Regions from separate parts of the Pseudomonas sp. ASL4 genome, predicted to be linked through region 1. Evidence: riboswitches for the same ligand, from Rfam matches in the RefSeq annotation. Region 1 holds a riboswitch; the other holds the start of a gene.

Region 1 (10,681 bases):
ATACTGTTTTTGATGATGTGTTTGGCTTGCTTTCATCTATCCGGCGTCTGAGTGGAGGTTGGTCCATTCGCGCCTTGATGAGAATCGATGCCCGGCGATCCTAATTACTTGGACGGCCTTTCAGCCGTGTGGGAGCTCAGGGTTTTCGTCAGGCCGGTTGGCCGTTCACGTCATCTGTTATCCAGCATCGCAAACCAGGTGGGTGGTGCTCGGGTGACTGCGGGGTTAGGCGTTCATCGCGCCTGGCCCCGCATCGAATTCGGTGTGGTGTGCTGCAATCGCCCAGGCGATTCTCGCCAGTTTGTTGGCCAGTGCGCAGACCACATGATTGGAGTGATGGTTGTCCCATAGCCGTCGGACCCAGTCCGCCAGCGCTCCTTTCTGTCGATCCAACTGCATCAGATAGACGCGGGCACACTGGATCAGCAGACGTCTCTGGTTTCGGTCACCCCGCTTGCTGATGCCTAAAAGTACGGTTTTTCCGCCCGTGGAGTGTTGTTTGGGCACTAGCCCGATCGAGGCCGAATAGCCTCGGCCGCACTTGAACTGTTTGCCATCGCCCAACTCGGCAGCCAGGACGCTGGAGGTGATCGGGCCGACACACGGCATCGTCATCAAGCGAACAGCCAGATCATCTTCAGCGGCTTGGCACTCCACTTCCTTATCCAAAGCCTTGACCTGCTCGTGCAAGTAATTGAAGTGCTCACGCAGCCTGGTCAGTAGTTTTTTGATGGAATCGGGAAGTGGATGCGCTTCAAGCAGCGCTGGAAGATCTTTGATGGACTTGAAGCCTGGGGCCAAGCTGATTCCGACTTCCAGGAGGGCTGCGTGAATCCGATTGACGGTAGCAGTACGTTCTTTGATGAACGAATCACGTGTCGAGTTGAGCATGGCCAGCGCCTGCTGAGCCTGATTCTTAGGCGGCACAAAGCGCATTGTTGGACGAGTTGCAGCCTCGCAGATCGCTTCGGCATCAGCGAAGTCGTTCTTGTTGCTTTTCACATACGGACGCACGAGATGCGGAGCAATGAGTTTGGGTATATGCCCCAGTCTTGAGACTTCCTGCGCCATGAAGTGGGCTCCGCCGCAAGCTTCCATCGCAACGGTGCAGGGTTCGAGATTGGCCAGATGCTGGATGAGCGCCGCCCGATTAAACTTTTTGCGGTAAAGCTCATGACCACGATCATCTTGTGCATGCAGATGAAAGCTGTGTTTTCCCAGATCGATGGCGACAATAGCTACTTTGTTCATGGCAACGGTCTCCGATGAGCCCCCTGTGAAAGCTTAGTGGGCGATCACAGGGGGCGGCGGGGGGAGCTATTTCATTATTTGTTATGTGTGTTGGCGTTGGAGGCTTATTTAGCCGCCGAAACCCGCCAAATCTTGTTCCCTACATCATCCGCCACCAGCAAATCTCCCTGCTGATCAATCACCACACCCACCGGCCGACCCATGGCATTTTCATCTTTATCAAGGAATCCGGTCAGCACATCCACCGGCTGCCCGGTCGGCTTGCCTGCCGCGAACGGCACGAAAATCACCTTGTAGCCGCTATGCGGTTTGCGGTTCCACGAGCCGTGCTGGCCGACGAATGCGCCGTTGGTAAACGGTGCAGGCAGTTTGCTGCCTTCGGCAAAGGTGAACCCCAGCGAGGCGGTGTGCGGGCCAACGGCGTAATCCGGGGCGATGGCTTTGGCCACCAGCTCCGGGTTCTGCGGCTCGACGCGCACATCGATGTGTTGCCCGTAATAACTGAACGGCCAGCCATAAAACGCGCCGTCCTTGACCGAGGTGATGTAGTCCGGCACCAGATCACTGCCGATTTCATCCCGCTCGTTGACCGAGGTCCAGAGCGCACCGCTGTTCGGTTCCCAGTCCATGCCGTTCGGGTTGCGCAGGCCCGAGGCGAAGATCCGGTGATTGCCGGTGGCACGATCCACTTCCCAGATCGCCGCGCGACCTTCTTCGGCCGCCAGGCCATTTTCGCCGACGTTGCTGTTGGAGCCCACCGTCACGTACAGCTTGCTGCCGTCCTTGCTGGCGATGACGTTTTTGGTCCAGTGATGGTTGATCGTGCCGCCCGGCAGATCGGTGACCTTAATGGGCTGTGACTTGATCGTCGTATCGCCGGTTTCATAGTGGAAGCGCAGCAGGCGATCCGTGTCGGCGACGTACAGGTCATTGCCGACCAGGGTCATGCCGAATGGCGAGTTGAGGTTTTCCAGGAATACCGTGCGGGTTTCGGCCACGCCATCGTGGTCCTTGTCCCGCAGCAGCGTGATGCGGTTCGGACTCGGTACGCCGGCACCAGCGCGGCCCATGACTTTCGTCATCACCCAGCCGCGAATGCCTTTGCTGTCATCGGGTTTGGGCGGTGCGTTGGTTTCGGCCACCAGCACATCGCCGTTGGGCAGCACGTAGAGCCAACGCGGGTGATCGAGGTTTTCGGCAAATGCCGCGACCTGCGTCCCTGCGGCCGCAATGGGTTTGGCGCCGGCCGGCCAGCCGATCGCCGGGGCGATGTTGACTGTCGGGATCAGGGTCTTGTTCGGTTCTGGCAGCTTGGGCGACGGTCCGGTGCCGTCCGAGACTTGCAGGCTGGAGGATTCACCACAGGCGGCGAGCCCTCCGGCGAGCGCTATGACGAGAACGAACTGAAGCTTGAGCATGCTGATCTTCTTCCCTATGAATGCATTGTCTTAATTATAGAGAAGAGAAAAGACGCGATGGTTCAACCCGTCAACCACGGGCCTCTTTGAACAGTACGGCGATACCAGGGTGATAGTTGCCGGCTTCGTTGCGCAACTTGCGATAGGCGTAAGGGAAATACCAGGCCACGGCGCAGGTGTGTTCCTTTTGCAGGTCGTCGACCATGTCCTGGAGTTCTTCCGGGGTGGCGCTGTGCTGGGCTTTTTGTGGCGCGGCGAACAGGCAGCCGAGTTTCAGGTCGCTGGCGTGGCTGATTCGCTTCGCCTCGCTGGTGATATCGGCCAGGGCTTGCGTCAGATTCAGGCTATTGACCCTTGGCCAACGCTGGGTGGCCTGAATAAAAGCGCGAGCTTCGCTGCTGGCAATCAACAAATCGGCTCGGGCATTGCGTTCGCCTTCTTCGGTCTGTTTGCGGCTCGGCGTCTGTTGCAACGTGACCATTTCGGCCATCCACGCGGCGGCCGAGAGCAGCCCGAGGTTGGCTTTTTCGTCGAACCAGTAAGGTGTGTCGTTATCGCCGCGCACGGCGTTGTAACGGTCGATACAGTCAAACCAGCGTTCCAGCAGCGGGCGCAGGAATTCCAGCTTCGGATTGCTGATGATCATGCCTTGCATGTGGCTCACCCTTGTTATTGTGTTGTGAGTTGTGGCTCTTTGATATCACTGCTGGGAGTGTGGCGCAAGATTGGCGTCAGTAAGTTGATCGACGGCAGTTTTTCGCCGGATGGCGCCCCGGCTTTAATTGACGCTCCACCCCCAACCCTCTAACCTTCGCGGCTTGTTTCAGGTGCTCTGTGACCGCGGTCGACAGAGTGAAACAGGGAAGCCGGTGAGTGATTTCTTCCATAGATGAAGAACCACGATCCCGGCGCTGCCCCCGCAACGGTAAATGAGAGAAAGCTGCGCCTGAGCCACTGTGTCTTAACTCGACATGGGAAGGCGCGCAGCCAGGCGTAATGCCGCTCATGAGCCCGGAGACCGGCCTGATCCATCCAGCGGCATCACGGTGGGCGATGCCAGGCTTCTTGCCATCTATTCTTGTGCCTGCCCGCCGTTATCCAGCCTCAACGGAGAGCTCCCCATGACTGATACCCCCGATCGTGACGAACGCCACCTGGCGCGCATGCTGCGTAAAAAAGCCGTGATTGACGAACGCATCGCCAATTCGCCGAACGAATGCGGCCTGCTGCTGGTGCTGACCGGCAACGGCAAAGGCAAAAGCAGCTCGGCCTTCGGCATGCTCGCCCGTTCCATGGGCCATGGCATGCAGTGCGGTGTGGTGCAGTTCATCAAGGGGCGCAACAGCACAGGCGAGGAGTTGTTCTTCCGCCGCTTCCCGGAGCAAGTGCGTTTTCACGTGATGGGCGAGGGCTTCACCTGGGAAACCCAGGACCGCCAGCGTGACATCGCCGCCGCCGAAGCCGCGTGGGCCGTGTCCCGCGAGTTGCTGCGCGATCCGTCGATTGGCCTGGTGGTGCTTGATGAGCTGAACATCGCCCTCAAACACGGTTACCTCGATCTCGATCAAGTCCTCAGCGACTTGCAGGCCCGTCCGCCGATGCAACACGTGGTGGTCACCGGTCGCGGCGCCAAGCCGGAAATGATCGAGCTGGCCGACACCGTCACCGAAATGAACGTGATCAAACACGCGTTCCAGGCCGGGATCAAAGCGCAAAAAGGCGTCGAGCTGTGAATCAACCACGTCATTGCCCGGCGGTACTGATTGCCGCGCCGGCCTCCGGTCAGGGCAAGACCACTGTCACTGCTGCGCTGGCCCGTTTGCATCGCAATCAGGGGCGCAAGGTGCGCGTATTCAAATGCGGCCCGGACTTTCTCGACCCGATGATTCTCGAGCGCGCCAGCGGTGCGCCGGTCTATCAACTGGACATGTGGATGGTCGGCGAGCAGGAAAGCCGTCGGCTGTTGTGGGAAGCGGCGGGTGAAGCGGACCTGATTCTGATCGAGGGGGTCATGGGCTTGTTCGACGGTACGCCATCCAGCGCTGACCTGGCGCGACACTTCGGTGTGCCGGTGCTTGGCGTGATCGATGGCACCGCCATGGCTCAGACCTTTGGTGCGTTGGCCCTGGGCTTGGCGCGTTATCAGCCGGACTTGCCGTTTGCCGGCGTGTTGGCTAACCGCGTCGGCACCTTGCGTCATGCGCAATTGCTTGAAGGCAGCCTGACCGAAGGCTTGCGTTGGTACGGTGCGTTGTCCCGGGAAACCGGGATCGAACTGCCGAGCCGTCACCTCGGGTTGGTGCAGGCCAGCGAGTTGAATGATCTCGATCTGCGCCTCGATGCGGCGGCCGATGCGTTGGCCAGTAGTTGCGAGGTGGCGCTACCACCGGCCGTCGAATTCGCCGCCCCGGATGTGATCAGCGCCGAGCCGTTGCTGGCGGGTGTGCGCATCGCCGTGGCCCGTGACGAAGCGTTCGCCTTCACCTACGGTGCGAGCCTGGATTTGCTGCGGGCGATGGGTGCCGAGTTGGCGTTTTTCTCGCCGATCCGCGACACCGAGTTGCCGGAGGCAGACAGCCTCTATCTGCCCGGCGGCTACCCTGAACTGCACCATGTCGCCCTGTCGCAAAACACTTCGATGCTCAACGCTATTCGCGCACACCATGCGGCGGGCAAGCCATTGCTGGCCGAGTGCGGCGGCATGCTGTATCTGCTCGATTCCTTAACCGATGTCGACGGCACTCGCGCTGAACTGGTCGGCTTGCTGGCGGGGGATGCGGTGATGCAAAAACGTCTGGCGGCGTTGGCGTTGCAAGCGGTCGAGTTGCCCGAAGGTTTGTTGCGCGGGCACACCTATCATCACTCGTTGACCAGCACTGAGCTTGAGCCGATTGCCCGGGGCCTGAGCCCGAATGGCGGGCGCGGGGCGGAGGCGGTTTATCGTGAGGGGCGGATGACAGCCTCTTATGTGCACTTTTATTTCCCGTCGAATCCGTCGGCGATTGCCGCTCTGTTTGCGCCTGATCTTGAGGCCGCCTTCGCGAGCAAGCCCGCTCCCACAGTTGACCGCGTTTCGTCAGGCAGCACGCCATCTAATGTGGGAGCGGGCTTGCTCGCGAAGCGGCCATGACCGACAACGCCTTCTCCGAAGCCGAACGCGCCGCCGTCTACCGCGCCATCGCTGAACGCCGCGACATGCGCCACTTCAGCGGCGGCACTGTCGAGCCTGAATTGCTGCGGCGCCTGCTCGAAGCCGCGCACCAGGCACCCAGCGTCGGCCTGATGCAGCCATGGCGCTTCATCCGCATCAGCGATCGAGCCCTGCGCGGCAAGATCCAGTTATTAGTAGAAGAAGAACGCATCCGCACTGCCGAAGCCCTCGGCGAGCGCACCGACGAGTTCATGAAGCTCAAGGTCGAAGGCATCAACGACTGCGCCGAAGTGTTGGTAGCAGCGTTGATGGATGATCGCGAACGCCACATTTTCGGTCGCCGCACCTTGCCGGAAATGGACATGGCGTCGCTGTCCTGCGCGATCCAGAATTTGTGGCTGGCGTCCCGCGCTGAAGGGCTGGGGATGGGCTGGGTGTCGCTGTTCGAGCCGCAAGCTCTGGCGGACCTGCTGGGTTTGCCTGTCGGTGCCAAACCGCTGGCGGTTCTTTGCCTGGGTCCGGTCAAGGAATTCTATCCGGCGCCGATGTTGGTACTCGAAGGCTGGGCGCAGGCGCGCCCGCTCAGTGAATTGCTGTATGAAAACTATTGGGGAGTGAGTCAATGAGTGTGGCGTTATTGAGTGTCGCCGCGGTTGCGCTGGATGCGCTGCTGGGTGAACCCAAACGCTGGCATCCGCTGGTGGCGTTCGGCCGTTTTGCCGATCGCATCGAGCAACGTTTCAACTCCGGCGGTCGCGGTTGGCGCAGTCACGGCGTCACCGCGTGGGTGATCGCGGTGTTGCCGCTGACCTTGTTGGTTACGGCGCTTTCCTGGGCGCCTTATGTCGGTTGGGTGGTCGAGATTCTGGCGCTGTATTGCGCCCTCGGCATGCGCAGCCTTGGCGAACACGTCGAGCCGGTGGCCAAGGCCCTGCGCAGCGATGACTTGGACGAAGCGCGTAAACGCGTGGGTTATCTGGTCAGCCGCCAGACCAGTGAGCTGGATAAAACCGAAGTCGCCCGCGCCGCCACCGAATCGGTGCTGGAAAACGGCAGTGACGCGGTGTTCGCTGCGCTGTTCTGGTTTGCCGTGGCCGGTGCGCCGGGCGTGGTGCTCTATCGACTCAGTAACACCCTCGACGCCATGTGGGGCTATCGCAACGAACGCTTCGAACGGTTCGGCTGGGCGGCGGCGAAAATCGACGACGTCCTCAACTACATTCCCGCACGTTTGGTGGCGTTGACCTACGCACTGTTGGGCAAAACCCGACTCGCATTGAAATGCTGGCGTACCCAGGGCCCGACCTGGGACAGCCCGAACGCTGGCCCGGTGATGGCGGCCGGTGCCGGTGCGCTGGGTGTCGAGCTGGGCGGGGCGGCGATTTATCACGGTGAATTGCATCAGCGTCCACAACTCGGTGAAGGCGCGCCAGCGGATGCCGACTCCATCGACCGTGGCTGGCAATTGGTCCAGCGCGGCGTATGGTTATGGCTGCTGATTCTCTGCGTGGGGGCTGAATTCTATGCTTGAGCACGGTGGCCGGTTGCGTAAGGCGGCGCTCGAATACGGCATCGCCGAAGCCGATTGGCTCGACCTGTCCAGTGGCCTGGCACCCTGGCCATTTGCGATTCCTGAAATTCCGTTACGAGCCTGGGCGCGGTTGCCGGAAACCGATGACGGTCTGGAGCAGGCTGCTTGTGATTACTACGGCGCCGCCCAGGTGTTGCCGGTCGCCGGTTCGCAGATGGCGATCCAGTTGCTGCCGCGTCTGCGCCGGGCCGGTAAGGTCGGCGTGCTGTCGCCGTGTTATGCCGAACACGCCGAGGCGTGGCGTCGTAACGGTTACATCGTGCGCGAAGTGCTGGAGCAGGAAGTCGACTTCTTTCTCGACAGCCTCGATGTGTTGGTAGTGGTCAACCCGAACAATCCCACGGGCCTGAGCCTGAGCCCGAATCGTCTGCTCGACTGGCACTCGCGGCTGGCCCAGCGCGGTGGCTGGCTGGTGGTGGACGAAGCGTTCATGGACAACACGCCGCACCTGAGCCTGGCCGCGTTTGCCAATCAGGTCGGGCTGATCGTGCTGCGCTCTTTCGGCAAATTTTTTGGCCTGGCCGGGGTACGGCTGGGTTTCGTCCTGGCGGAGCGCAAGTTGCTCAGATTGCTCGCTGAGCAAGTCGGACCGTGGGCGGTCAGTGGCCCGACCCGGGTGCTGGGCCAGGCCTGTTTGCAGGACACTGAAGGGCACGCCCGGCAACGGGTGCGCAGCGACGAGGCCAGTCAGCGCCTGGCTGCGCTGCTGGAACGATATGACCTTAAGCCGCAGGGCGGTTGTGCCTTGTTTCAATGGCTGATCACTGAGCGCGCCGAAGAGCTGCATGCATTTATGGCTCGGCGCGGGATCTTGCTGCGGTTGTTCACCCACAACAGCAGCCTGCGTTTTGGCTTGCCGGCTGATGCAACTGAAGAGGCTCGCCTCGAGCAAGCCCTGCAAGCCTTCGCCAAGGAAACCCGATGACTACGTTGATGGTGCAAGGCACTACGTCCGACGCCGGTAAAAGCACGCTGGTGACGGCGTTGTGTCGCTGGGTCACGCGCCACGGTGTCAGCGTTGTGCCGTTCAAGCCGCAAAACATGGCGTTGAACAGCGCCGTGACCGCTGATGGTGGCGAGATCGGCCGCGCGCAAGCGGTGCAGGCTCAGGCCGCCAACCTTGAACCGCACACCGACATGAACCCGGTGCTGCTCAAACCCAACAGCGACACCGGCGCCCAAGTGATCATTCATGGTCGCGCCGTCACCACCATGAACGCGGTCGCCTATCACGACTACAAAGCCATCGCGATGCAAGCGGTGCTGGCCTCACATGAACGGCTGAGCGCGGCTTATCCGGTGGTGATGGTCGAAGGCGCGGGCTCGCCGGCCGAGATCAATCTGCGCGCTGGTGACATTGCCAACATGGGCTTTGCCGAAGCCGTGGACTGTCCGGTGGTGCTGATCGCCGACATCAATCGCGGCGGGGTTTTCGCCCATCTGGTCGGTACGCTTGAGCTGCTGTCGCCGAGCGAGCAGACGCGGGTCAAAGGTTTCATCATCAACCGTTTTCGCGGTGACATTGCCCTGCTGCAACCGGGCCTCGACTGGCTCGAAGAACGCACCGGCAAACCGGTGATCGGCGTCCTGCCCTACGTCATGGACCTGCACCTGGAGGCTGAAGACGGCATCGATCAACGCCAGACCGACAAGGCTGACCAAGTGCTGAAAGTGGTGGTGCCGGTACTGCCGCGCATCAGCAATCACACCGATTTCGATCCACTGCGCCTGCATCCGCAAGTGGACCTGCAATTCATCGGTCCCGGCCAAGCGATTCCGGCCGCTGACCTGATTATTCTTCCGGGCTCGAAAAGTGTGCGCAGCGACCTCGCGTACCTGCGGGCCAACGGCTGGGACACCGCGATCTCCCGACACTTGCGCTACGGCGGCAAAGTGTTGGGGATCTGTGGCGGTCTACAAATGCTTGGTGAGCAGGTTCACGATCCGCTGGGCCTCGAGGGCGCGCCGGGTTCCAGTGCCGGTTTGGGTTTGCTGGCGTTCGAAACCTTGCTCGAAGCAGAGAAGCAGTTGCGCAATGTGCGCGGGCGTCTGGCGTTGGAAAATGCCGAGGTCAGTGGCTACGAAATCCATGCCGGCGTAACCACTGGACCGGCGTTGGAAAACGCTGCTGTGCAGCTGGACGATGGTCGCTGCGATGGCGCGCAAAGTCTCGACGGGCAGATTTTCGGCACCTACCTGCATGGGCTGTTTGAGTCACCGGCGGCGAGCAGTGCGCTGTTGCGTTGGGCCGGATTGCAGAACGTGCAGGCGGTGGATTATCACGCCTTGCGCGAACGCGATATCGAGCGGTTGGCGGATTTGGTGGAGAAGCATTTGGATGCCGCGCTGTTGCGTGAACTTTGTGGGTTTTAGGGTGGGTTTGATGGCCCCTTCGCGAGCAGGCTCGCTCCAACATTGGAATGCGATCAACTGTGGGAGCGGGCTTGCTCGCGAAGGCGTAATTCGCCTCACCGCCCATATAAAGGAATAAACCATGCTCCAACTAATCCTCGGCGGCGCCCGCTCCGGCAAAAGTCGCCTGGCTGAAAAACTCGCCACTGACAGCCAGCTCCAGGTGACCTACATCGCCACCAGCCAACCGCTGGACGGCGAAATGAACGAACGGGTGGCTCATCACCGCGCCCGTCGCCCCGTCGAATGGGCGCTGATCGAAGAACCGCTTGAGCTGGCCCGCGTCCTGCGCGAAAACGCCAGTGCCGAGCGTTGCCTGCTGGTGGATTGCCTGACCCTGTGGCTGACCAATCTGCTGATGCTCGACAACCCCGAGCGCCTGACGGCCGAGCGTGATGCCTTGCTGGACTGCCTGGCGTCGCTGCCGGGCGAAATTATTTTTGTCAGCAACGAGACCGGAATGGGTGTCGTGCCGCTGGGCGAATTGACTCGCCGCTATGTCGATGAAGCCGGTTGGCTGCATCAAGCCTTGGCTGAGCGCTGTCAGCGAGTCGTCCTGACCGTCGCCGGCCTGCCCCTGACTCTTAAAGGTAATGCGTTATGACTCAATCCTGGTGGCTCAACCCGTGCAAGCCGATCGATGCAGCAGTCGTTGAGCAGGCTGAAGCCCGTCAACAGCAACTGACTAAACCGGCCGGTTCCCTCGGTCGGCTGGAGTCGGTCGCCGTGCAACTGGCCGGATTGCAAGGGCAGGTCAAACCGAGCCTCGATCAACTGTGGATCGCGATCTTTGCCGGTGATCATGGTGTGGTCGCTGAAGGGGTGTCGGCGTTTCCCCAGGAAGTCACCGGGCAGATG
Region 2 (10,681 bases), 1.2 Mb from region 1:
GCTCGCGAAGGCGGCGGTACATTCAACAATGATGTTGACTGACGCGCCGCTTTCGCGAGCAAGCTTTGCTCCTACAGGGGGCTTGCGGTGGTTTGTGAATTTCGATTGGAGGGCCGTCGATGTTGATTTCTGTACAAGCGCTGCGCGCCATCGCAGCCTGGGCGGTGGTCTGCCACCATTTCATGCAGATTTTCTTCGACTTCAAGGCTCGCGGGCCGGTGGGGCAGGCGTTTATCGACAAGGGCGCCGTGGGCGTCGACATCTTCTTCGTCATCAGCGGTCTGGTGATCTTCCTGTCCACCGAGGCCAAGTCGCTGCCGCCGGCGCGGTTTCTGCTGTATCGAATGTGCCGCATCGTCCCGGCGTACTGGCTGTACACGGTGCTGATGGCGCTGGTGGTGGTGTTCGCTCAACCGGTGTTGCCGGATCAGACGGTCGACTGGTCGCATTTCCTGCTGTCGCTGTTGTTCATTCCTACGCAAAACCCCGGCGGCTACGGGATTTATCCGACGCTCAATGTCGGTTGGACGCTGAATTACGAAATGCTGTTTTACCTGCTGTTCGCCTGGGCACTGCTGTTTCGCTTGCAGGTCAGGTTGCTGATCGTCGCGGCGCTGCTGTTCGCGGTGTGCCAGGCCTGGACCGGTTATGGCTGGATCAGCCAGTTCTACCGATCCGACATCGTTTATGAGTTTCTGCTGGGGATTGCCATTGGCATGGTCTACCGCAAGGGTTGGATCAAGCCCGGTTTATGGCTGCCGCTGCTGGGGATCGCTGGTGCCTTACTGACGATTTATCATCTGCCGCCGGCACCGCGACTGCTGGCCTGGGGTTTGCCGAGTGCCGTGTTGGTGATGGCGTGCATCGCGCTGGAACGTTATTTCAAGAACAATCGGGTGTTCGAACTGCTCGGTAATTGTTCCTACTCGGTCTACTTGATGCATGTGCTGGTGCTGTCGGCCGGCGGATTTATCGCACAACAGTACGATGTGAATCCTTACGTCATGTTTGCCGTTTGCGCGGCCACCATTGGCGTGGCTTCCTGGGCAAGTTACGAATGGGTGGAAAAACGCAGCTATCGGTGGCTTAAAGCCTGGATCGACGGCGAAACAGTTGCTCAGCCCGTGCAAGCTCTTTCCCGACAAAAATACTAGGACTTTGTGCGGCGCGATGATTGGCGTAAACTGCGCCCAAGCCTGCGAGGAGTTTCCATGACCGCTATTACCATCACTGACGCCGCCCACGATTATCTGGCTGATCTGCTCTCCAAGCAGAACACCCCGGGCATCGGCATCCGCGTCTTTATCACCCAGCCTGGCACCCAGTACGCCGAAACCTGCATTGCCTACTGCAAGCCGGGCGAAGAAAAACCTGAAGACACTGCGTTGGGGCTCAAAAGCTTCACCGCTTACATCGACTCGTTCAGCGAAGCCTTCCTGGACGATGCGGTTGTCGACTACGCCACCGACCGCATGGGCGGCCAACTGACCATCAAGGCGCCAAACGCCAAAGTTCCGATGGTCAACGCTGACAGCCCGGTCAACGAGCGCATCAACTACTACCTGCAAACCGAAATCAACCCGGGGCTCGCGAGCCACGGCGGTCAGGTTAGTCTGATTGATGTGGTCGAGGACGGCATCGCCGTTCTTAAGTTCGGCGGCGGTTGCCAGGGCTGCGGCCAGGCGGACGTCACCTTGCGCGAAGGCATCGAGCGCACCTTGCTCGAGCGCATTCCCGAGCTCAAGGGTGTACGCGACGTGACTGACCACACGCAGAAAGAAAACGCCTACTACTGAGTAAGGTGTTCGCTGCGACATAAAAAACGGCGCCCCGTGAGCGCCGTTTTTTTATGGGTGGTCGATTTTCCTATGGCTGCCATGACCTGTGGCGAGGGGGCTTGCCCCCGTTCGGCGGCGAAGCCGTCGCAAGACCTAAAATGCTGGGGCCGCTTCGCAGCCCAACGGGGGCAAGCCCCCTCGCCACAGGGTTGTGTGTGAACTCAGGGCCTGTAGAGATGCGCATGCCCCGCGCGATACAGCGACGATTCACTAAATTGATCGCTGCCCAACACCCGACCCACCAGTATCAACGCCGTACGCCGAAACCCTTTGGCCTCGACCTTTGCGGCAATGTCCGCCAGCGTCCCCACCACCCAATCCTGATCCGGCCAGGTCGCGCGGTGAATCACCGCAATCGGGCAGTCGGCGCCGTAATGCGGCAGCAATTCGGCGAGGATCTTCTCCAGATGATTGACCCCTAAATGAATCGCCATGGTCGCCCCGTGTTGCGCCAGGCTGCCTAGCTCTTCGCCGGCCGGCATCGCGGTTTTGTCGGCGTAACGGGTCAGGATCACGCTTTGCGAGATGTCCGGTAAGGTCAGTTCGGCGCCCAGTAGCGCAGCGCAGGCGGCGGTAGCCGTGACGCCCGGGATGATTTCGAACGGTATATCGAGTTCACGAAGGTAACGAATCTGCTCGCCAATAGCGCCATACAGGCTCGGATCGCCCGAATGAACACGGGCCACATCCTGCCCCTTGGCGTGGGCGGTTTTGATCAGTTCGATGATCTGTTCCAGGTGCAGTTCGGCGCTGTTGACCACCGTTTCAGCCTGGTGGCCGTCCAGCACGGCAGCCGGCACCAGGGAGCCGGCATAGATGATCACCGGGCAGCTGCGAATCAGCCGCTGGCCTTTGACGGTGATCAGTTCCGGGTCGCCGGGACCTGCGCCAATGAAGTAGACGGTCATCGTCCGTTCCTTTGAAAAAAGAGTCTGTGAGAAAAAGGGCTGTGCAAGGCTTCAGATGAAGATTGCTCATGATCGAAGGTGGGGATTATCGGGTTTTTACGCGGCACTGGCCAATGCGAGGGTGGCCTGAGCGTATTTTTGCCTGGGAATCAGCAGCTTCGCCGGTGCCTGGGCCAAGTGTTCGGCGAGTGCCAGGGCGGCACTTTCCGCTACGCCGTAGCAGCCGGTGCGTTCGAAGGCGATCTGCGAATGGTGGCTGAGCTGTGGCTGATAACCGGCCAATTGTTCGCTGCTGAAGTACATCACTTCTAGCCCAAGCTGCGCGGCCAATTCGATCAGGCCAGGCTCATCACGTTTCAGGTCGATGCTGGCCAGGGCCTTGATCGCATGAAGTTCGATTTGATGCGCCTGTAATGCCTGATCCAACAGCGCCCGCAACGTGCTGGCGGGGCAGCCGCGCTGGCAGCCCAGGCCGACCACTAAGGTCGGCGCTGCGCTGTTATCCGTCATGCGTGGTATTGGCCATCGCTTTTGCGGCGGAACAACCAGGCGCTGATCAGGCCCAGGGCCAGCCAGAACGCCACGTTGGTCAACTGCGAAGCGATTTTGAACTGAGATTCCAGGGCTTGCGGGGCCAGCATCGAGTGGACTTCCGGTTGTGGCGCGCCGATTACATGCGGTACCGCCAGAATCGCCACCCCGAAGATTTTCATCAGCCAGTGACGGCTGAACACGATCAGCGCGATGCCGACAGCGGTAGAAGCCGCAGTGCCGACCCACCAGATCTGCCGTTGCGCCAGATCGGCGGCGGCAGTGCCCGGCAGTTCCGGCGGCAGACCGAGGGTCGGCGCCAGCACAAACGTCGCGTAACCGGCCAGGCCCCAGAGCAGGCCTTGAGCGGTTTTGGTCGGTGCACGCAAGGTGTACAGGCCGGCGAGCATCAGCGCAAAACCAACCGCGACTACCAGGTTACCGCCGGTGGTCGACAGCACGCGCTGCCAGCCGTCTTCCGGCTCCCAGGCTTCGGCGTCGTGGGTGTGAGCAGCCATGGCGCCTTCGGTGTGCTCGTGAGCTACAGCGGCGGCAGGTTCGGATTTTTCGTAGGTTTCCGCCTGAAGAATCAGCGGGGCGACCCAGAAGCTTTGCAGCAGGGTCAGCAGCAGGGCGGCGAGCAGCCCGGTGAAACCTGCGGTTTGAGCGATACGCTTGATCATGTCAGCAGGTCTCAATGGCACGGGAACGCGGAGCTGTGACGGGTATCGTGCGCAGCGTTGTGCACCGCTTCGATGTGCGAGAAACCGGCGAAATACACCAGGCACGCGCCGAGGATCGACGCGCAAGCGGCGGCGGTCAGGCGTTGGCTCAGGGTTGTGGTGGTGCTTGCAGTGCTGTGGTCGGTGCTGCTGATGATCGACATGGCGCTTCCCTCTGGTCTGTCAGCGGGTGAATAGAGCGCATGCAAACCCCTGCGAGCGTGCGCGCAGAGACTTAAACAGCGCCCGCCCACCGCGGGTTTGTTATTCAGTGATCGTACTGGTCACTTTGTGTTGCGGGCCGGTCTCCGGGCTCGCGAGGGGTCAAGGCTTACGCCGGAACCTGCAAGAATCGCCTTCCCATGCCGAACTGCTGGCACAGTGGATCTGATTCTTCACTCGCTTACCGTTGCGGGGGCAGCACCGGACTGACATGGCTTTAGAGTAAAGCACATGATTCACCGGTTTCCCGTTTCACCCTGTGAAGGGCACCCGTAACAAGGCGCACAGGAGACCATGGGCGGGGCGGGGGAGTCAATTGGCAAGGGTTCTCAGTTAGCTTTTGTGGCGAGGGAGCTTGCTCCCGCTGGGTTGCGAAGCGACCCCCTTCATTCCTTCAGACAAATGTTGCAAGCAAGTCTTGCGACGGCTTCGCCGCCGAGCGGGAGCAAGCTCCCTCGCCACAGGGGATCGCTAGCGTCTCATGAACATTGACCCGCCCCCACACCATGCGTAGCCTTGCGCTTTCGAGGTTCTTCGGCGTTTGCCGAAGCTAAGAAGGGAACGCGGTCGATGCCGCGGCTGCCCCCGCAACTGTGAACGGTGATGTTCGCTGCCACGCCACTGCACGCTCCAGCCATGGAGCCCGCGGGAAGGCGCAGCAAACGCCAGTCTAACGACAGGCACACCGTCAGCCAGGAGACCTGCCTCGAAACGAATTCTCACTACAACCGGGCGGGGTGATCCGGTGGCGAAATCTTCCGCGCATCCTTCGCCGCGGTCGTCGTCCCGTTTGCCCGCCACCTTGCCAAAGGGCATCCGATGAAAACACTGGCCAAACTCCCCGTCACCATCGTTACCGGCTTCCTCGGCTCGGGCAAAACCACCTTGCTGCGCCATATGCTCGACAACGCGCAAGGTCGCCGCATCGCGGTAATCGTCAACGAGTTTGGCGAGCTGGGCATCGACGGCGAAATCCTCAAGCAGTGCTCCATCGGCTGCACCGAAGAAGAAGCCAACGGCCGCGTCTACGAACTGGCCAACGGCTGCCTGTGCTGCACCGTCCAGGAAGAATTCTTCCCGGTGATGCGCGAATTGGTGGCCCGTCGCGGCGACCTCGACCACATCCTGATCGAAACCTCGGGCCTGGCCCTGCCAAAACCACTGGTGCAAGCCTTCCAGTGGCCGGAAATCCGCAGCGCCTGCACCGTTGACGCTGTTATCACCGTGGTCGACAGCCCGGCCGTGGCCGCCGGCACCTTTGCCGCGTTCCCGGACCAAGTCGACGCCCAGCGCAAACTCGACCCGAACCTGGACCACGAATCGCCGCTGCACGAACTGTTCGCCGACCAACTGGCCAGCGCCGACCTGGTCATCCTCAACAAGGCTGACCTGATCAGCCCTGAAGACCTGGCCCGCGTGCGCCTTGAAGTCGCCGAAGAACTGCCGCCCGCAGTAAAAATCATCGAAGCCAGCAGCGGCCGCGTGCCGTTGGACGTGCTGATCGGCCTCGGCGCCGGTTCCGAAGAACACATCGACAGCCGTCACAGCCATCACGACCATCACCACGGTGAAGGTGATGACGACCATGATGATCATGACCACGACGCCTTCGACTCGATCTCCATCGAGCTGCCGCAAGCCGACGAAAGCCTGCTGATGGATGCGTTGACCCAACTGGTGGTCAAGCACGGCATCCTGCGCGTAAAAGGCTTCGCCGCGATCCCGAACAAGCCGATGCGCTTGCTGATCCAGGGCGTGGGCACGCGTTTCGACAGGCATTTCGACCGTCAGTGGGGCGCCGAAGAAGCGCGCACCACCCGTTTGGTGTTGATCGGCCAGGAACTGGATGCCGCTCAACTCGAAGCGCAATTGCGCGCCGCGCTCAGCGTTTAAGCCATGCATTTGCTTAGGACCCAGCCCGGCGGTTTCGTGTCGGATGACAACATTGCCGACCTCGGACAAACCCCCGCCGAACTGGTGATCCTGTGCAGCGGCGATTCCAGCCTGGCGCTGCTCGCCGAAGCGGCGCAGCAGTTGCCCGATGACTACCCGAGCGTGCGCTTCGCTAACCCGATGCAGGTGCAGAATCACGCTTCGGTCGACTTGTACGTCGACGAAGTGCTGCGTCACGCCAAGGTGATTTTGATCTCGCTGCACGGCGGCATCGCCTATTGGCGTTACGGCGTCGAGCGGCTCGTCGAGCTGTCCGAGCGGGGTGTGCAACTGATTCTGGTGCCCGGCGATGACCGCCCGGACCCCGAGCTCAGCGACTTGAGCACCGTCGTCGCGCAAGACCGCGATCGTCTGTGGCAGTTTCTGCGTCAGGGCGGCATGGCCAACGCCCTGGATTTTTTCCGCTGTTTGGCCAATCGCTGGCTGGATCGCGATTACGCCTGGGCCGAGCCGCAAACCCTGCCGCGCACCGCGATCTACCACCCGAATAAAAGCCCCGCTGAACTGAGCGATTGGCAAGCCGACTGGCAGGCTGATCAACCGGTGGCGGCGGTGCTGTTCTATCGCTCGCATTTGCAGGCGGCGAACACCGGTTTCATCGATATTTTCTGCCAGCGTTTGCAGGCGGCGGGGCTGAACCCGTTGCCGATAGCGCTGGCCAGTTTGAAAGAGCCCGGCTGCCTGACAGTGGTCGAGGACTTGCTGGACGAAGTCGAAGCGGCGGTCATTCTCAACACCACCGGTTTCGCCCAATCCAGCCCCGAAGCGCCGCACTTGCGGCCGTTTCGCCGCAACATTCCAGTGATCCAGGCGATCTGCGCCCAGGACAACGAACCCGGCTGGCGCGCCAGCGAACAAGGCCTCGGCCCACGCGATCTGGCGATGCACATCGCGCTGCCGGAACTCGACGGGCGCATCATCAGCAGGCCGATCAGCTTCAAGGATCTGGCCTGGCGCAGCGAGCGCAGTCAGTCCGACGTGGTCTGCTACCGGCCGCAACCTGAGCGCATGGACTTTGTCGCCGAACTGGCGCGGCGCTGGATCGATCTGGCGCGGGTGCCCAACGGCGAAAAACGCATCGCGCTGATCCTCGCCAACTACCCGACGCGCGATGGTCGCATCGGCAACGGCGTCGGTCTCGATACGCCGGCGGCGGCGCTGAACATCCTGCGTGCGCTGTATAAAGAAGGCTACCCGCTGCCGGCCGAACTACCGGACAGCGGCACCGCGTTGATCCAGCAATTGCTCGGTGGTGTCAGCAATGACCTCGACACCCTCGACCAGCGCCCATGCATGCAAAGTCTGGCGCTGGACGACTACTTTTTGATGTTCGACGCACTGCCTGAAGCCAATCGCCAAGCGGTGCTGGAACGTTGGGGCCCGCCGGAAAACGATCCGATGTTCCGTGGCGGACGGATGATGATTGCGGGTTTGCGCTTCGGCCTGACCTTCGTCGGCATCCAGCCAGCCCGGGGTTATCAGGTCGATCCGAGCGCGGTCTATCACGATCCAGACCTGGTGCCGCCCCACGGGTATCTGGCGTTCTATTTCTGGTTGCGCAACACCTACGGCGCCCACGGCGTGATCCACGTCGGCAAGCACGGCAACCTCGAATGGCTGCCGGGCAAGGGGGTCGGGCTCTCGGAAAACTGCTGGCCGGACGCGTTGCTCGGGCCGCTACCGAACATCTATCCGTTTATCGTCAACGACCCGGGCGAGGGCGCGCAGGCCAAGCGGCGTACGCAAGCGGTGATCATCGATCACCTGATGCCGCCGCTGACCCGGGCCGAAACCTACGGTCCACTACGTAACCTTGAACTGTTGGCGGACGAGTATTACGAGGCGCAGTTGCTCGATCCGCGCCGCGCCCGGGAGTTGCAGCGCGACATCCTGCAACTGGTGCGCGACACCCACATCGACCGCGAACTGCAACTCGACGAAAAACTGAATAGCGATGCCGACGCGGCGATCTGGTTGCCGCGTCTGGATACCTACCTGTGTGATTTGAAGGAATCGCAGATCCGCGATGGCCTGCACATCTTCGGTGAATCGCCGACCGGGCGTTTACGCATTGATACGTTGCTGGCCTTGCTGCGGATTCCGCGTGGTGACGGGCGTGGTGCGCAATCGAGTTTGCTGCGGGCGTTGGCCAAGGCGTTTGTGCTGGGCTTTGATCCGCTGGATTGCTCTTTGGCCGATCCGTGGACCGGGCCAAGACCGGCCGAACTGCAACAGGTGAGCGATGAAGCCTGGCGCACGGCGGGTGATACCCGTGAGCGTCTGGAATTGTTCGCCGCGCAACTGATTTCGCAGACCTTAAACCAGCCTCAAGCCCAACCCGGCCCCTTAGGATACGAGCCTCTGTGGCGAGGGGGCTTGCCCCCGTTGGACTGCGCAGCAGTCCCGTCTTTTGAGGCCGCTTCGCGACCCAACGGGGGCAAGCCCCCTCACCACAAAGGCTCGCTCCCACAGGAGGCGGGTTGGGCTGACGTGAATGCGATCATCGACGGCCTCCGCGAAGTCGTCGCTCCAAGACTGGACGCGTGCGGCCCCGCGGAAATGCGCGGCTTGCTCGACGCCCTCAGCGGTCGTTTCGTCCCCGCCGGGCCAAGCGGTGCACCGAGTCGCGGTCGCCTCGATGTACTGCCCACCGGGCGCAATTTCTATTCGGTGGACGTGCGCAACCTGCCGACCACCACGGCGTGGCGCATCGGCTTCCAGTCGGCCAACCTGATTCTCGAACGGCACTTGCAGGACCACGGCGATCACCTGCGTCAGCTCGGCCTGTCGGTCTGGGGCACGGCGACCATGCGCACCGGCGGCGACGACATCGCCCAGGCTATGGCGCTGATGGGCGTGCGACCGGTCTGGGCGACGGGCAGTCAGCGGGTCGACGACTTTGAAATCCTGCCGCTGAGTTTGCTGGACCGCCCGCGGGTGGACGTGACCTTGCGGGTGTCGGGGTTCTTTCGTGATGCCTTCGCCAACCTGATCCGGCTGTTCGATGCTGCCGTACAAGCAGTCGCCGCGCTGGACGAGCCGGACGATCTCAATCCGTTGGCTGCCAAGGTTCGCGCCGAGCGTGAAGCGTTGCTGGCCTCGGGTCTGGATGAAGACGCGGCCCAGCGTCAGGCCGGTTGGCGGATTTTTGGGGCGAAACCCGGTGCCTATGGCGCGGGAGTGCAGGGCGCCATCGACGGGCGCCTGTGGCAAAGCCGCGAGGACTTGGCCGAGGTGTACCTGAACTGGGGCGGTTACGCCTATGGCGGTTCTGACGAAGGCACCGCCGCCCGTGAACAGTTCGCCCAGCGCCTGAGCCAGGTGCAAGCGGTGCTGCAGAATCAGGATAACCGCGAGCATGACTTGCTCGATTCCAATGACTATTACCAGTTCCAGGGCGGTATGCTCGCCGCCGTGGAAAGCCTCAGCGGCGAAGCGGTGGCCAGTTATCACGGCGATCACAGCCAGCCGGATTTGCCGAAGATCCGCACGTTAAAGGAAGAGTTGAACCGGGTGATACGTTCCCGGGCGGCGAATCCGAAGTGGATCGACGGGGTCAAACGGCATGGCTACAAGGGCGCTTTTGAACTGGCAGCGACGGTTGATAACCTGTTTGCTTTTGATGCGACTACGCAGTTGATCGACGATCACCAGTACGCGTTGCTGGCGGATGCCTACCTGCTGGACCCGGCGACCCGGGATTTTGTCCGCGAGCACAACCCGCATGCCTTGCGTGATATGACTGAGCGGATGCTCGAGGCGCAGCAGCGGGGGATGTGGAAAGAGCCAGGTGAGTACCGCGAGGCGCTGGAGAATTTGTTGCTCGATATAGAAGAAGACAGCTAGCACGCTTACCCCCTGTGGGAGGTTTGCCTGATGCACCTACCGACCATGACCGAGATTTAATAATGACCGACACCCCCCATTTCCCGCTCTCCGCCGTGGTCGGCGCCGACGATTTGAAGCTCGCGCTGTACCTGACCGCTATCGACCCGAAAATCGGTGGCGTACTGATCGAAGGCCCGCGCGGTATGGCCAAGTCGACGCTCGCTCGGGGTCTCGCCGACCTGCTCGCCAGCGGTCAATTCGTCACCTTGCCTTTGGGGGCCACCGAAGAGCGACTGGTCGGCACCCTTGACCTCGACGCCGCCCTGAGCGAGGGTCGTGCACAGTTTTCCCCCGGCGTGCTGGCCAAGGCTGACGGCGGCGTGCTTTACGTCGATGAGGTCAATTTGCTGCCCGATCACCTCGTCGACCTGCTGCTCGATGTGGCCGCCAGCGGCACCAACCTGGTCGAGCGTGACGGCATTTCCCATCGGCATTCGGCGAAGTTCGTGCTGATCGGCACCATGAATCCCGAAGAGGGTGAACTGCGTCCGCAACTGCTTGACCGCTTCGGCCTGAACGTCGCGCTTAGCGGCCACACCGCACCGGCCGAGCGCGGTCAGATCATCCGTCGGCGACTGGATTTCGACAGCGATCCTCAAAGCTTCTGCGCTGAGTGGGA

Evidence for each region. A riboswitch is a leader RNA that binds a small molecule or an ion and turns the genes downstream of it on or off. The one in region 1 is predicted to bind cobalamin.
Region 2: another riboswitch for cobalamin. It lies ahead of AC1MEW_RS22670 (CbtB domain-containing protein); the one in region 1 lies ahead of cobO (cob(I)yrinic acid a,c-diamide adenosyltransferase).

The regions. Positions count from the first base shown of each region.
Region 1 covers NZ_CM155280.1:6,195,883-6,206,563, reverse strand. Annotated here, with positions in the region: gene AC1MEW_RS28380 (IS110 family RNA-guided transposase) at 226-1,251, opposite strand; gene AC1MEW_RS28375 (PQQ-dependent sugar dehydrogenase) at 1,356-2,669, opposite strand; gene AC1MEW_RS28370 (hypothetical protein) at 2,740-3,324, opposite strand; cobalamin riboswitch at 3,478-3,710, shown strand; gene cobO (cob(I)yrinic acid a,c-diamide adenosyltransferase) at 3,791-4,402, shown strand; gene AC1MEW_RS28360 (cobyrinic acid a,c-diamide synthase CobB) at 4,399-5,799, shown strand; gene bluB (5,6-dimethylbenzimidazole synthase) at 5,796-6,446, shown strand; gene cbiB (adenosylcobinamide-phosphate synthase CbiB) at 6,443-7,351, shown strand; gene cobD (threonine-phosphate decarboxylase CobD) at 7,344-8,336, shown strand; gene AC1MEW_RS28340 (cobyric acid synthase) at 8,333-9,784, shown strand; gene cobU (bifunctional adenosylcobinamide kinase/adenosylcobinamide-phosphate guanylyltransferase) at 9,906-10,427, shown strand; gene cobT (nicotinate-nucleotide--dimethylbenzimidazole phosphoribosyltransferase) at 10,424-10,681, shown strand, end outside.
Region 2 covers NZ_CM155280.1:5,018,468-5,029,148, reverse strand. Annotated here, with positions in the region: gene AC1MEW_RS22695 (acyltransferase family protein) at 120-1,154, shown strand; gene nfuA (Fe-S biogenesis protein NfuA) at 1,212-1,796, shown strand; gene cobM (precorrin-4 C(11)-methyltransferase) at 2,000-2,746, opposite strand; gene AC1MEW_RS22680 (cobalamin biosynthesis protein) at 2,843-3,256, opposite strand; gene AC1MEW_RS22675 (CbtA family protein) at 3,253-3,960, opposite strand; gene AC1MEW_RS22670 (CbtB domain-containing protein) at 3,972-4,163, opposite strand; cobalamin riboswitch at 4,282-4,510, opposite strand; cobalamin riboswitch at 4,732-4,944, shown strand; gene cobW (cobalamin biosynthesis protein CobW) at 5,041-6,114, shown strand; gene cobN (cobaltochelatase subunit CobN) at 6,118-10,020, shown strand; gene AC1MEW_RS22655 (magnesium chelatase ATPase subunit I) at 10,083-10,681, shown strand, end outside.